3 regions of the Marichromatium sp. PS1 genome follow, and region 1 is predicted to be linked to each of the others. Evidence: predicted binding sites of a transcription regulator. Region 1 holds the regulator's gene; each other region holds the start of a gene.
The links. The regulator FNR, encoded in region 1, switches genes on or off when oxygen is low (the NO sensors DNR and NnrR bind a similar motif). The targets are predictions, from matches to a motif close to TTGATNTANATCAA.
Positions count from the first base shown of each region.

Region 2: ACAM26_RS05510 (ribonucleoside triphosphate reductase) is a predicted target of FNR. The motif match lies at 1,886-1,899, and genes of this name have one in related genera.
Region 3: ACAM26_RS16080 (SCP2 domain-containing protein) is a predicted target of FNR. The motif match lies at 1,883-1,896, and genes of this name have one in related genera.

Region 1 is NZ_BAAFHB010000002.1:1,092,285-1,096,838, forward strand. It holds gene ACAM26_RS06245 (class I SAM-dependent methyltransferase) at 1-51, shown strand, start outside; gene rnhA (ribonuclease HI) at 44-475, shown strand; gene dnaQ (DNA polymerase III subunit epsilon) at 482-1,213, shown strand; gene fnr (fumarate/nitrate reduction transcriptional regulator Fnr) at 1,324-2,082, opposite strand; gene ACAM26_RS06265 (hypothetical protein) at 2,024-2,272, shown strand; gene ACAM26_RS06270 (sulfur globule family protein) at 2,286-2,699, opposite strand; gene ACAM26_RS06275 (CTP synthase) at 2,958-4,554, shown strand, end outside.
Region 2 is NZ_BAAFHB010000002.1:928,899-933,452, reverse strand. It holds gene ACAM26_RS05520 (PhoH family protein) at 1-357, opposite strand, end outside; gene miaB (tRNA (N6-isopentenyl adenosine(37)-C2)-methylthiotransferase MiaB) at 364-1,695, opposite strand; gene ACAM26_RS05510 (ribonucleoside triphosphate reductase) at 1,998-4,034, shown strand; gene nrdD (anaerobic ribonucleoside-triphosphate reductase) at 4,153-4,338, shown strand; gene ACAM26_RS05500 (anaerobic ribonucleoside-triphosphate reductase activating protein) at 4,346-4,554, shown strand, end outside.
Region 3 is NZ_BAAFHB010000006.1:100,070-104,623, forward strand. It holds gene ACAM26_RS16070 (TRAP transporter large permease) at 1-743, shown strand, start outside; gene ACAM26_RS16075 (universal stress protein) at 740-1,237, shown strand; gene ACAM26_RS16080 (SCP2 domain-containing protein) at 1,339-1,809, opposite strand; gene ACAM26_RS16085 (DUF808 domain-containing protein) at 1,937-2,872, shown strand; gene ACAM26_RS16090 (NUDIX hydrolase) at 2,895-3,335, shown strand; gene ACAM26_RS16095 (hypothetical protein) at 3,496-3,954, shown strand; gene ACAM26_RS16100 (RecQ family ATP-dependent DNA helicase) at 4,394-4,554, opposite strand, start outside.

The DNA.
Region 1 (4,554 bases):
TTGTTGCCGGGACGGGTTGAACCGACCGCACGGAGGAATCCACATGTCTGAGGCGGTGCACGCCTATACCGATGGCGCCTGCAAGGGCAATCCCGGCCCCGGCGGCTGGGGGGTGCTGCTGTGCTGGGGCGAGGCCGAGAAGAGCCTTTGCGGCGGCGAACGCGAGACCACCAACAACCGCATGGAGTTGATGGCGGTGATCATGGCGCTGGAGTCGCTCAAGCGGTCGAGCGAGATCGAGATCACCACCGACTCGCAGTACGTCAAGCGCGGGGTGGGCGAGTGGATGCCGCGTTGGAAGCGCAACGGCTGGCGGACCGCCAGTCGCCAGCCGGTGAAGAACCGTGACCTGTGGGAGCGGCTCGATGCCGCGCTCGCCGACCATCAGGTGCGTTGGCACTGGGTCAAGGGGCATGCCGGCCACCCCGGCAACGAACGCGCCGATCAGCTCGCCAATCAGGGTATCCCGAGGTAGATGGCCATGCAGCAGACACGTCAGATCGTGCTCGATACCGAGACCACGGGTCTCGACCCGCAGGACGGGCATCGCATCATCGAGATCGGCTGTGTGGAGCTGGTCGACCGACGCCTGACCCGCAACAACTTCCATTGCTATATCCAGCCCGATCGCGAGATCGATGCCGGCGCGGTCGAGGTGCACGGCATCACCAACGACTTTCTCGCCGACAAGCCGCGCTTCGGCGAGCTGGCCGAGGCCTTTCTCGACTATGTGCGCGGCGCCGAGCTGATCATCCATAACGCCGCGTTCGATGTCGGGTTCCTCGACCACGAGCTGCGGCTGTGGCAGCCGGAGGCGCCGCGCATCGAAGCGCTGTGCTCGGTCACCGATACCCTGATGATGGCGCGCCGCCTCCATCCGGGACAGCGCAACAGCCTCGATGCGCTGTGCAAGCGCTACGACGTCGACAACTCGCAGCGCGACCTGCACGGCGCCCTGCTCGACGCCGAGATCCTCGCCGATGTTTATCTGGCGATGACCGGTGGGCAGGTGAAGCTCGGGCTCGGCGAGGTCGAGACGGCGGGCGAGGGCGCTCAGGGCGCGACCGGGGAGCACGGCCGGATCAGCGCCGAGCGCCCGCCGTTGCGGGTGGTGCGGGCCGATGAGCGCGCGCTCGGGGCGCATGCGGCGCGGCTCGAGGCGATCGACAAGGCGAGTGCCGAGGGCTGTCTGTGGTTGCGCGAGCCGGGTTGAGCGGCGGTGTTCCGTGTGCCGGGGCGTGAGTTGCGCTCACCCCCGCTCGCGTCTCAGTGGAGCGGTCCGCGCGCGCCTGAGGGTAGGCGGACTCGGTCGCTCCAGTGCGCTCAGCGCTGCTGGTTCTGGCGTCGGCCCTGACCGTTGCCGCCGACCAGCGCCTCGAGCGCGGGCAGGTCGAGCAGTTCGATGTGCTTGCGGTCGACGCGCATCAGGCCGTCGTCCTGGAAGCGGGTGAACAGCCGGCTGACGGTCTCCACCGCGAGCCCGAGATAGTTGCCGATCTCGTGGCGCGACATGCTGAGATAGAAGTCGGAGGGCGAGAGCCCGCGTTTGTGCAGGCGCTGCGAGAGGCTGAGCAGGAAGGCGGCGAGACGCTCCTCGGCGTTCTTCTTGCCGAGCAGCAGCAGCATGTCGGTGTCGTGACCGATCTCCTTGCTCAGCAGCCGGTACATCTGATGCTGCAGACTGGGGATGGAGCAGGTGAGCTCCTCGAGTCGCTGGAAGGGGATCTCGCAGATCGCCGAGGTCTCGAGCACCTTGGCCGAACAGGCGTGCTCATCCTTGTCGATGGCGTCGAGACCGATGATCTCGCCGGGCAGGTGAAAACCGAGTACCTGCTCGCCGCCCTCGGGGCTGGGGGCGAAGGTCTTCACCGAGCCGGTCTTGACCACGTAGAGCGAACGGAAACGATCTCCGTCGCGAAACAGGAAATCCCCCCGATGGAGCGGTCGGGTGCGCTTGACGATGTCGTCGAGGCGCTCGACGTCCTCCTGTGTCAGCCCCATGGGCAGACACAGGGATGAGAGCGTGCAATTCTTGCATGCGACCCGAATCGTCTCTAACGAAACCACTTTTCGCTGGCTCACGACAACACACCTTTCCGCCGACTCACCCGGAATGAGTGGTCGTATTGATCTGGATCAAATATTTTCTTTTTTAACCGGAACCATCCTGGATTACAAGCCGGTTAACGTGTCGGCGTACTCGTCATGGCGACGATTACCCACAAAAAAACCGCGCCAGGACTGGCGCGGCTTCTTGTCGGCGCTGCGCTGAGCGCAGCTGCGGATTACTTGGAGCCGCTCTCCGCAGGGGCTGCCGGCGCGGCCGGTGCGCCGTAGGGCGCATAGGGGACGCCACCGTAGTAGGGCGCGCCGTAGCCGTAGGGTGCGCCGTAGCCGTAAGGTGCGCCATAGCCGTAGGGGCCGTAACCGCCGTAGTAGGGGTAGTCGTAGCCATAGCCGTAGCCACGGCCCCAGCCGCGCCCGCGGCCCCAGCCGCGCCCGCCGCCGCTCATGTTCATGTTGAAGTCGCCCCAGCCGTCTCCGAACATGTCGTTGAACCAGTCACCCCAGCCGGAGCCGTAGCCGGGGCCGTAGCCACCCCAGCCGGGGCCGCCCCACCATGCCTGGGCGGTGTTCATCGAGAAGGCAGCGGTACCGGTGATGGCAGCGATACCGATCACTTTCGCAAGCTTATGCATATTGCCACTCCTGACTATTGAAATGCTTCAGCCGTTGTGGTCCGCCCGCCGGGGCGGAGGGGCGCGTCGGTCTGCGAGACGAGGCGCAAGCGGAATATACGCGGCACGCCTGGCTTTGTGAAGGCGGTGGGGTGGCGAATCGTGTACGTCGGGTCGGACTCGGCAACCCATGATGCGCCGCGGATTGAGCCGAGCACGCGATTTTGGTAGTTTGTCCGGGCATTCGGGCGACCGCCCTCGACTCCCTCCTGCTTCCATATGACAAAGTATATTTTCATCACCGGCGGTGTTGTCTCATCGCTGGGAAAAGGCATTTCCTCGGCATCGCTCGGCGCACTCCTCGAGGCGCGTGGCCTGAAGGTCACGATGATCAAGCTCGACCCCTACATCAACGTCGATCCGGGCACCATGAGCCCGTTTCAGCACGGTGAGGTCTACGTGACCGATGATGGGGCCGAGACCGATCTCGATCTGGGCCACTATGAGCGTTTCCTGCGCACCCGCATGGGTCGCAACAACAACTTCACCACCGGCCAGATCTACGAGAGCGTGCTGCGCAAGGAGCGCCGCGGCGAGTATCTGGGCCGTACCGTGCAGGTCATCCCGCACATCACCGACGAGATCAAGCAGAGCATCCGGCTCGGCGCCGAGGGCGCCGACATCGCGATGGTCGAGATCGGCGGCACCGTCGGCGACATCGAGTCGCTGCCCTTCCTCGAGGCGATCCGTCAGATGCGCGTCGAGGAGGGTCGCGAGAACGCGATGTTCATGCATCTCACCCTGGTGCCCTATATCCGCACCGCCGGCGAGATCAAGACCAAGCCGACCCAACACTCGGTCAAGGAGCTGCGCTCGATCGGCATCCAGCCCGACATCCTGCTGTGTCGCGCCGAGCATCTGCTGCCGGAGGACGAGCGGCGCAAGATCGCGCTGTTCACCAATGTCGACGTGGCGGCGGTGATCTCGGCGATCGACGCCGACAACATCTACCGCATCCCGCGTCTGCTCCACGCCCAGGAACTCGACGCCCTGGTGGTGCGCCAGTTCCAGCTCGACGTGCCCGAGGCCGACCTCAGCGAGTGGGATCGGGTACTCGACGGCTTCGACAAGCCCGAGCACGCGGTGCGCATCGGCATGGTCGGCAAGTACATGGACCTGACCGAGGCCTACAAGTCGCTCTCCGAGTCGCTGGCCCACGCCGGAGTGCACACCTCGACCAAGGTCGAGGTGGTCTATGTCGACTCCGAGCAGGTCGAGCGCGAGGGCACCGCCTGTCTCGAGGGGCTCGACGCCATCCTCGTCCCGGGCGGCTTCGGCGAGCGCGGCGTCGAGGGCAAGATCGCCACGGTGCGCTATGCCCGCGAGAACCGCGTGCCCTATCTCGGCATCTGTCTCGGCATGCAGGTGGCGGTGATCGAGTACGCCCGCGATCTGGTCGGTCTCGAGGGCGCGCACAGCACCGAGTTCGATCCCAAGACCCCGCATCCGGTGATCGGCCTGATCACCGAGTGGCGCGACGACCAGGGGCGGGTCGAGACCCGCGACGCCGACGGCGACCTCGGCGGTACCATGCGTCTCGGCGGTCAGAACTGCCGGCTCGAGCCGGGCAGCCTGGCGCGCAGCGTCTACGGCGAGCCGCAGGTGCGCGAGCGTCATCGTCACCGCTACGAGTTCAACAACCGCTACCTCAACCAGATGAAGGACGCGGGGATGCGTTTCTCCGGCTGGTCGCTCGACAACCGGCTGGTCGAGATCGTCGAGATCCCCGACCACCCCTGGTTCATCGCCTGCCAGTTCCACCCCGAGTTCACCTCGACCCCGCGTGACGGCCACCCGCTGTTCCGTGGCTTCGTCG
Region 2 (4,554 bases), 160 kb from region 1:
GGGACCGCGCCCCTTGATCAGCCCGCGCTTGGTGCGGATCACCACCTCGGGCAGCCGCGCCCCGGCCTGTTCGAGCAGGGCATCGGCGCCCGATTGCTGGAGCGCGAGATGGATCGACTCCGGGGTCAGCGTGGTCTCGGCGGCCTCGCGGTAGAGCGACTGCAACAATTGCTCGGCGAGGCGCACGGCATCGCGCTCGCCGATCAGGCGGAAGCTCGTGCCACGGTTGCCGATCTCGATGCCGAGGCGCCGCTCGAGCTGACGCAGGTGCTGGTCGAACTGACCGCAGAGGTTGGCCAGACGGAGGTTATCCTCGGGTTCGAGTTCCAGATCGAGAGTTTCGGGTTGAGTAGACAAGCGATCCTAGACGTCCAGACGCCCACGCAGTGAATTGGGCAGGGCCTCGGTGATGATCAGGTCGACGAAGTCGCCGATCAGCGCCGGGTCCCCGGTGAAGTTGACCACCCGATTGTTCTCGGTACGGCCGGCGAGCTGGAAGGGATCCTTGCGCGAGGGTCCCTCGACCAGCACCCGCTGCACCGTGCCGACCATCTGTCGGCTGATGCGCTGGGCATTGGTGTCGATGCGCCGCTGGAGGCGCTCCAGGCGGTGTTTCTTGACCTCCAGCGGGACATCGTCCGGGTAGTCGGCCGCCGGCGTCCCGGGACGCCGGCTGTAGATGAAGCTGTAGCTGTGGTCGAAGCCGATCTCGTCGACCAGCGCCAGGGTCGCGTCGAAGTCCGCCTCGGTCTCGCCGGGGAAGCCGACGATGAAGTCCGAGGAGATGCAGATATCGGGGCGCACCGCGCGCAGCCGCGCGATCTTGTCGCGATACTCGCTCGCGGTATGGCCGCGCTTCATCGCCTCGAGCACCCGATCGGAACCCGATTGCACCGGCAGGTGAAGGAAATCGACCAGCTGCGGCACCTCGGCGAAGGCCTCGATCAGCGCATCGGAGAAGGCCAGCGGGTGGCTGGTGGTGAAGCGGATGCGCTCGATGCCATCGATCGCCGCGACATAATGGACCAGCAGCGCCAGGTCGGCGCACTCACCGGCCGGCTCGTGCATCGGTCCCTGATAGGCGTTGACGTTCTGCCCCAGCAGATTGACCTCGCGTACCCCACGCTCGGCCAGCCCGGCGACCTCGGCGATCACGTCGTCGAACGGACGACTGATCTCCTCGCCGCGGGTGTAGGGCACCACGCAATAGGTACAGTACTTCGAGCACCCCTCCATCACCGAGACGAAGGCGCTCGGCCCGGAGACGCTCGGCGCCGGCAGGCGGTCGAACTTCTCGATCTCGGGGAAGGAGACATCGACCTGGGGCGGCTCACCCGCGTCCAGCGCGCGCAGCATCTGCGGCAACCGGTGCAGGGTCTGGGGGCCGAACACCAGGTCGACGAAGGGCGCACGCTCACGCAGCGCCTCGCCCTCCTGGCTGGCCACGCAGCCACCGACGCCGATCACCAGCTCGGGGCGTCGCGTCTTCCAGGGGCGCCAGCGTCCGAGTTGGGAGAAGACCTTCTCCTGCGCCTTCTCGCGGATCGAGCAGGTGTTGAGCAGCAGCACATCGGCGTCCTCGGGACGCTCGACGAGCTCCATGCCAGCGGAGACACGCAGCAGATCCGCGATGCGCGCGGAGTCGTGCTCGTTCATCTGGCAGCCGTAGGTCTGTATGTAGAGCTTGCGATGCATGGCCGTCTGTGGGTTGCGCCGGGGCCGCGAACGCGGCGACGACATGGACCGGAAACGAGACTCCGGACCTTGGGCCGAAAATGACAGGAAACCAAGAACTGTGCGCATTAAGGGCACAGCTGTCAAGCAAGCAACACTGAACAGAGACTGTCCAATTGTCAAAAGCCGTCAGAAAAGCAACCCAAAAATATTGATGCAAATCAAAAAAAACAAAAACGACAAGAGAGCTATACACATCATCTTGTTGGCGCTATAGTTCGCGCCACAATATCTTGTGCCAACCACCAGAGAGACCGCTTTTCATGGACACGACGCAGACCGACCTCCCCTCGATCCCTACCCGCGCGCTCAAGCGTGACGGCACGGAGGTGCGTTTCGATGTGTCCAAGATCGAGTCGGCGATCCTGCGCGCCGGCCAGGCCAGTGGCGAGTTCGACGCCGCCGAGGCGCGGCTGCTCACCGCTCAGGTGATCAAGGTGCTGGCACACCGCAGCAACGACGGTCGCAGCCCCGATATCGAGGGCATCCAGGACATCATCGAGCAGACCCTGATCAGCGCCAACCACTTCGAGACCGCGCGCGCCTACATCGTCTATCGCGAGCAGCACAAGAAGCTGCGCGACGACAGCCGCACCCTGGTCGACGTCGGCAGCTCGATCAACGAATATCTCGACCGCTCCGACTGGCGCGTCTCGGCCAACGCCAACCAGGGCTACTCGCTCGGCGGGCTGATCCTCAACACCTCGGGCAAGATGATCGCCAACTATTGGCTCAACCACGTCTACCCGCCCGAGATCGGCCAGGCCCACCGCGACGGCGACCTGCACATCCACGACCTCGACATGCTCTCGGGCTACTGCGCCGGCTGGTCGCTGCGCACCCTGCTCACCGAGGGCCTCAACGGCGTGCCCGGCCGGGTCGAGGCGGCGCCGCCCAAGCACATGTCGAGCGCCATCGGCCAGATCGTCAACTTCCTCGGCACCCTGCAGAACGAGTGGGCCGGCGCCCAGGCGTTCTCCAGCTTCGACACCTACATGGCCCCCTATGTGCGGGTCGACGGGCTCGATTACGCGCAGGTGCGTCAGTACATCCAGGAACTGATCTACAACCTCAACGTGCCCTCGCGCTGGGGCACCCAGACGCCCTTCACCAACCTCACCTTCGACTGGGTGTGCCCCGAGGACCTGCGCGAGCAGGTGCCGGTGATCGGCGGCGAGGAGCAGCCGTTCACCTACGGTGAGCTGCAGACCGAGATGGACATGATCAATCGTGCCTACATCGAGGTCATGACCGAGGGCGATGCCAAGGGCCGGATCTTCACCTTCCCGATCCCGACCTACAACATCACCCCGGACTTCCCGTGGGAGAGCGAGAACGCCGAGCGACTGTTCGAGATGACCGCGAAGTACGGCCTGCCCTACTTCCAGAACTTCATCAACTCCGAGCTCTCGCCGAACATGGTGCGCTCGATGTGCTGCCGTCTGCAGCTCGACCTGCGCGAACTGCTCAAGCGCGGCAACGGCCTGTTCGGCTCGGCCGAGCAGACCGGCTCGCTCGGCGTCGTCACCATCAACTGCGCGCGGCTCGGTCACACCCATCAGGGTGACGAGCAGGGCCTGCTCGCACGTCTCGACGAGCTGCTCGAGATCGCCCGCAACAGCCTCGAGATCAAGCGCAAGGTGATCCAGCGTCACATGGACGCCGGGCTCTTCCCCTACACCAAGCGCTATCTCGGCACCCTGCGCAATCACTTCTCCACCATCGGCGTGAACGGCATCAACGAGATGGTGCGCAACTTCACCAAGGACGCCGAGGACATCACCACGCCGCAGGGTCATGCCCTCGCCTGCCGTCTCATCGACCACGTGCGCGCCCGCATGGTCGAGTTCCAGGAGAGCACCGGCAGCATGTACAACCTCGAGGCGACGCCGGCCGAGGGCACCACCTATCGCTTCGCCCGCGAGGACAAGAAGCGCTATCCGGCGATCATCCAGGCCGGCACCGAGGAGACGCCCTACTACACCAACAGCTCGCAGCTGCCGGTCGGCTACACCGACGATCCCTTCGAGGCACTGGACAAGCAGGAAGCGCTGCAGAGCAAGTACACCGGCGGCACCGTGCTGCACCTCTACATGGCCGAGCAGATCTCCTCGACCGACGCCTGCAAGCGTCTGGTGCGCCGCGCGCTGGAGAACTTCCGTCTGCCCTACATCACCATCACCCCGGTGTTCTCGATCTGCCCCAAGCACGGCTACATCTCCGGCGAGCACGAGTTCTGCCCGCTGTGCGACGAGGAGCTGATCGCCCACAAGCGCGCCAGCCAGGCCTGCAGCTGCTAAGCCGCCGCTCAGCTCATCCCCGCCTCACGGCGGACGCCGCGCCCCCGCGGGGGCGCGGCATCGACCCGAACAAGCCCGCAAGGGCCACTTGCAACCGCATCGACCAAGGAGCCACGCAATGACCGACACCAACATCGAACTCAAGCCCGAAGAGCGCACTCAGTGCGAGGTCTGGACCCGCGTGATGGGCTATCACCGTCCGGTCTCGGCGTTCAACGGCGGCAAGCGCGCCGAGCACGCCCAGCGTCGCTACTTCACCGAGAACCCCACCGATCGCAAGGACGCCGAGCGCGCCGCGGCCTGACCCCGGCATGCACGACCGAGCCGAAGCCGACGCGCTGCGCGTCGGCGGCCTGACCCCGCTGACCACCATCGACTACCCGGGTGAGCTGGCTGCGGTGATCTACTGTCAGGGCTGCCCCTGGCGCTGTCGCTACTGTCACAACGGCCACCTGCTCGAGCAGGACGCGGGCGACGGGGAGACGATTGCCTGGGATCAGGTGATGGGCTTCCTGGAGGA
Region 3 (4,554 bases), on a different contig from region 1:
GCATCCTGCTGATCGTCATCGTGCTCGGCTCGATCTACGGCGGCGTGGCCAGCCCCACCGAGGCGGCGGCGGTGTCTGCGGTCTATGCCTTCCTGGTCGCGGTCATCGGCTACCGTGACATGGGTCCGCTCAAGACCGTGCCCTGGCGCTACCAGGGCGAGGGCTTCTTCCGCATGCTCGGGCGCAACACCTGGCAGGTACCCACGGCGCTGGCCACCAGCTTCGCCCACCCCGAGGTGCGCAAGGTGGTGCTGGATGCGGCCAAGGTCTCGATCATGCTGCTGTTCATCATCGCCAACGCGATGCTGTTCGCCCATGTGCTGACCACCGAGCGCATCCCGCACCAGATCGCCGAGTCGATCGTCGCGTGGGGCCTCGAGCCGTGGATGTTCCTCATCGTGGTCAACATCCTGCTGCTGATCGCCGGCAACTTCATGGAGCCCTCGGCGATCCTGCTGATCATGGCGCCGATCCTCTTCCCGATCGCCATGCAGCTCGGTATCGACCCGATCCACTTCGGTATCATCATGGTCGTCAACATGGAGATCGGCATGCTCACGCCGCCGGTCGGGCTCAACCTGTTCGTCACCGCCGGCATCACCGGCGAGAGCATCGGCTGGGTCATCAAGGCGGTGCTGCCGTGGATGCTGCTGCTCCTTGGCTTCCTGATGTTGATCACCTATATCCCGCAGATCTCGCTGTTCCTGCCGGAATACATCGACCAATTGCAGGGTTATAAATGATGACGAACCAGATGCCGACCTATCAGCACATCCTCTACGCATCGGACTTCGGCACCCACACCCGTCCGGTCTTCCACAACGCCGTGGCACTGGCCAAGAGCACCGGCGCGCGGATCACCATGCTGCACGTGGTCGAGCCGATGGGCAGCACCGGCCAGACGGTGGTCGGCGCCTATCTGCCCGACATGAACCGCAAGCAGCACGAGCAGGAGGTGCTCAAGGAGGTGCTCGCCACCCTCCACAAGCGCCTGGCCAAGTACTGCGCCGAGGTCCCCGGCTCGTGCAACGCCGAGTCGGAGATCGTCGAGGCGCTGGAAGTGGCCAGCGGCCTGCCCTCGGAGGAGATCCTGCGGGTGGCCAAGGCGCGCGAGGCCGATCTGATCGTGCTCGGTACCCGCACCCATGCGCAGATGGGGCTGGGTGCGATCGGTTCGACCGCTCGCAAGGTGCTGCACAACAGCCCGATCCCGGTGCTGATCGTGCCCAACCACTGAGAGGACGCGCCAGGGACGGCGCCAGGACGGCATCGCAACGAAAACGCCCCGTCAGGCTTGGCCTGACGGGGCGTTTTCATCTGCGCCGAAGCGGCATCGGCTCAGTGACCGGGGAAGCGCACCCCGGCCATGCGATCGATCGCACGGGTCAGCGGCTGCCAGCGCTCCGGCGGCTCGAAGGCGTCGAGGAAGTTCTTCAGATACAGACCGAGCTCGGTGCTGCCCGACATCCGCAGCCGACGCTGGAAGAACAGGGTGTCGGCGTCCTCCTGACGCGCCGCCAGCATCATGAACTCGCGGGTGTCGCCGGCGATGCTGGCATCAGCCGGGCGCTGCTCGCCGTAGCCCTGGATGCGGCCATTCTCGAAGCCGAGGCGATAGCGCACGCCCATGTCGGCGATCTCGATGGCGACCTGACGCCCCTCGAGGAAGTCGAGCTCGCCATCGGCGATCGCCTCCTTCATCACCTGATTGAGGATGCGTGCCAGCGCGCGGCTGTGAAAGGTCGTCGGCATCAGGCGCAGCGGCAGGGAGAGCGGGCGCAGCAGACGGGGGGGAAGGACAGACGACATGGTGGTAGTGATCTCTATCAAGGACTTTTATCAGATTAACATTGGATTTTCGCTGCTCTCTCGACACAAGCGAATGACGCATGTCAAATAGCCACTTTGGCCGTTCGCTACCGGGAGACCCGTCACCATGGCCACCAGCCTGCTCGCCCTGCTCGACGACATCGCCAGCGTGCTCGACGACGTCTCGCTGCTGACCAAGGTCGCGGCGCGCAAGACCGCGAGCGTCCTCGGCGACGACCTCGCGGTCAACGCCGAACAGGTCCACGGGCTGCGCGCCGAACGTGAACTGCCGGTGGTCTGGGCGGTGTTCAAGGGCTCGCTGCGCAACAAGCTGATCCTGGTCCCGGCCGCGCTGCTGATCAGCGCACTCGCCCCCTGGGCGATCATGCCGCTGCTGATGCTCGGCGGACTGTTTCTCTGCTACGAGGGCTTCGAGAAGGTCGCCCACCGTCTCCACGGCAACCCCAAGGGCGAGACGCGCGAGACCGAGCTCGAACAGGCCCTCGCCGACCCCGCGACCGATCTCGCCGCCGTCGAGCGCACACGCATCGCCGGCGCCATCCGCACCGACTTCATCCTCTCGGCCGAGATCATCGTCATCACCCTGGGCACCGTCGAGCAGGCCGGCTTCCTCACCCAAGTGCTGGTTCTCGCCGGCATCGCGCTGCTGATGACCATCGGGGTCTACGGTCTGGTCGCGGCCATCGTCAAGCTCGACGACGCCGGGCTCTATCTCAGTCGCAGCGGCGGCGAGGGGGCACTCGCCAGCGCGCGACGCCGACTCGGCGAGACCATCCTGCGTGCCGCGCCACGGCTGATGAAGGGGCTGTCGATCGTCGGCACCATCGCCATGTTCCTGGTCGGCGGCGGCATCCTCGTCCATGGCCTGCCGATCATCGGCGAGCCGCTCCACCATCTCGCCGAGGTCCTCGCCGGGCTGCCCGTGCTCGGCGCTCCGCTCGCAACCCTGGTGCCGCTGCTGATCAACGCCCTGATCGGCATCCTCGCCGGCGCCCTGGTACTCAGCGTGGTCGAGGCCATCGGTCGGCTGCGTCGCGCATAGCCCCAACCCAGGAAGGTCAACGATGCCCGCACCCGTCACCCCGCTACTCACCGTCGACGTCATCATCGAGCTGATCGACCGACCCGAGCGTCCGATCGTGTTGATCGAGCGGCGCAACCCGCCCCACGGCTGGGCCATCCCCGGAGGCTTCGTCGATCCCGGCGAGCGGGTCGAGCGCGCCGCGGTCCGCGAGGCGCTGGAGGGGACCGCGCTGCAGGTCGAGCTGCACGCACTGCTCGGCGTCTACTCGTCGCCACTGCGCGACCCGCGCGCCCATACCGCCAGCGCGGTCTATATCGCCACCGCCAGCGGCGAGCCCGAAGCCCGTGATGATGCCAAGGGCGTCGAACTGTTCCATCCCGATACGCTTCCCGAGCGTCTCGCCTTCGATCACGCCGAGATCCTCACCGACTATCGCCGCTTCCGCCTGGTCGGCACCCTGCCCCCGCCACGCCTGGGTTGATCCACCGTCACACAATCCGACGGCGCCACGACCAGACCGGCAAGCACCGAGCCGCTCGGCACCTCGTGACGGCACAGCCTGGGTGAACAGACCACTTGATCGAGATCGCCTGGGCGTCAACATCAAGCCCCGTCAACCGATCACCAGGAGCACCATCGGTATGCGCCCGATCCGCCATCTTGCCACCCTGCCACTGCTCGCGCTCCTCGTCGCCTGCACCGGCATGCCCACCACCGAGGATGACCTCACCGACACCGCCATCCCCCGCCTGCTCGGTCCCGACGAGACCCTGGTCGAGGTCCAGACCAGCGACACCGAGCCACTACGCCTCGAAGGCCGCATCGAGGGCTATGCCGGTCCCGCCTACGCCATCCGCAGCACCCCCGGCGAGCGCCTGAAGATCACCCTGGAGAGCGCGAGCAGCAACGTCTATTTCAACGTCCACGACGCCGCCGACGGCAGCGCCACCGCGGTCTTCCGCGGCGAGTTCGAGGGTCGCACCGCCACCCTCACCGCCACCGGCCCGACCGTCTGGCTGATCCGCCCCTTCCAGCCCCGCGCCTCGGCACGACGCGGCGAGCGCATCGACTTCAGCATCCGTATCACCCGCAACGGATAGGTCAGCGCCGCCAGCCGCCAGCCGCCAGCCGCCAGCCGCCAGCCGCCAGCCGCCAGCCGCCAGCCGCCGGGGGATTGAACCGCAATGGCGCGAAGGACACGAAGGGGGTTCGTAGGGTGGGCAAAGCGCAGCGTGCCCACCGCGTGCTGGCGAAGACGTGATCTGAGAGACAGGTCGTCGAGGCGGGGTTGTTCGGAATCCCTTCGGATCGAATCCCCCCCCCTTTTTGACCAAAGGGGGCTTTCAGGCCCGCGTGTCATGACGGTTCGAATCAGCTTCCAGCTATCAAAGTAGGTTGGGTTGCCAACGGCAACCCAACACTTTCAAACCCTTCGCGTTCTTCGCGTCATCGCGGTTCAATCCCCCGGCGGCATGGGCATGATGCCGCAGCCCAGAGACACCGACCGGCGCGGGACGCCGCCCCTGGTGCCCCGCGCGATCAACCCGCCGACAGCGCCGCCACCCGCCTCCGCGGCCGACCGATCAGCCGCGGCACCACCACCTCCCAGCGCGTGCAACGCAGCTTGCCGCGAAATTGCGGCTCGCTGTCCTCGGCCTCGCGACGGATGATGGCGACGACCTCGCAGACCGGATCGACCA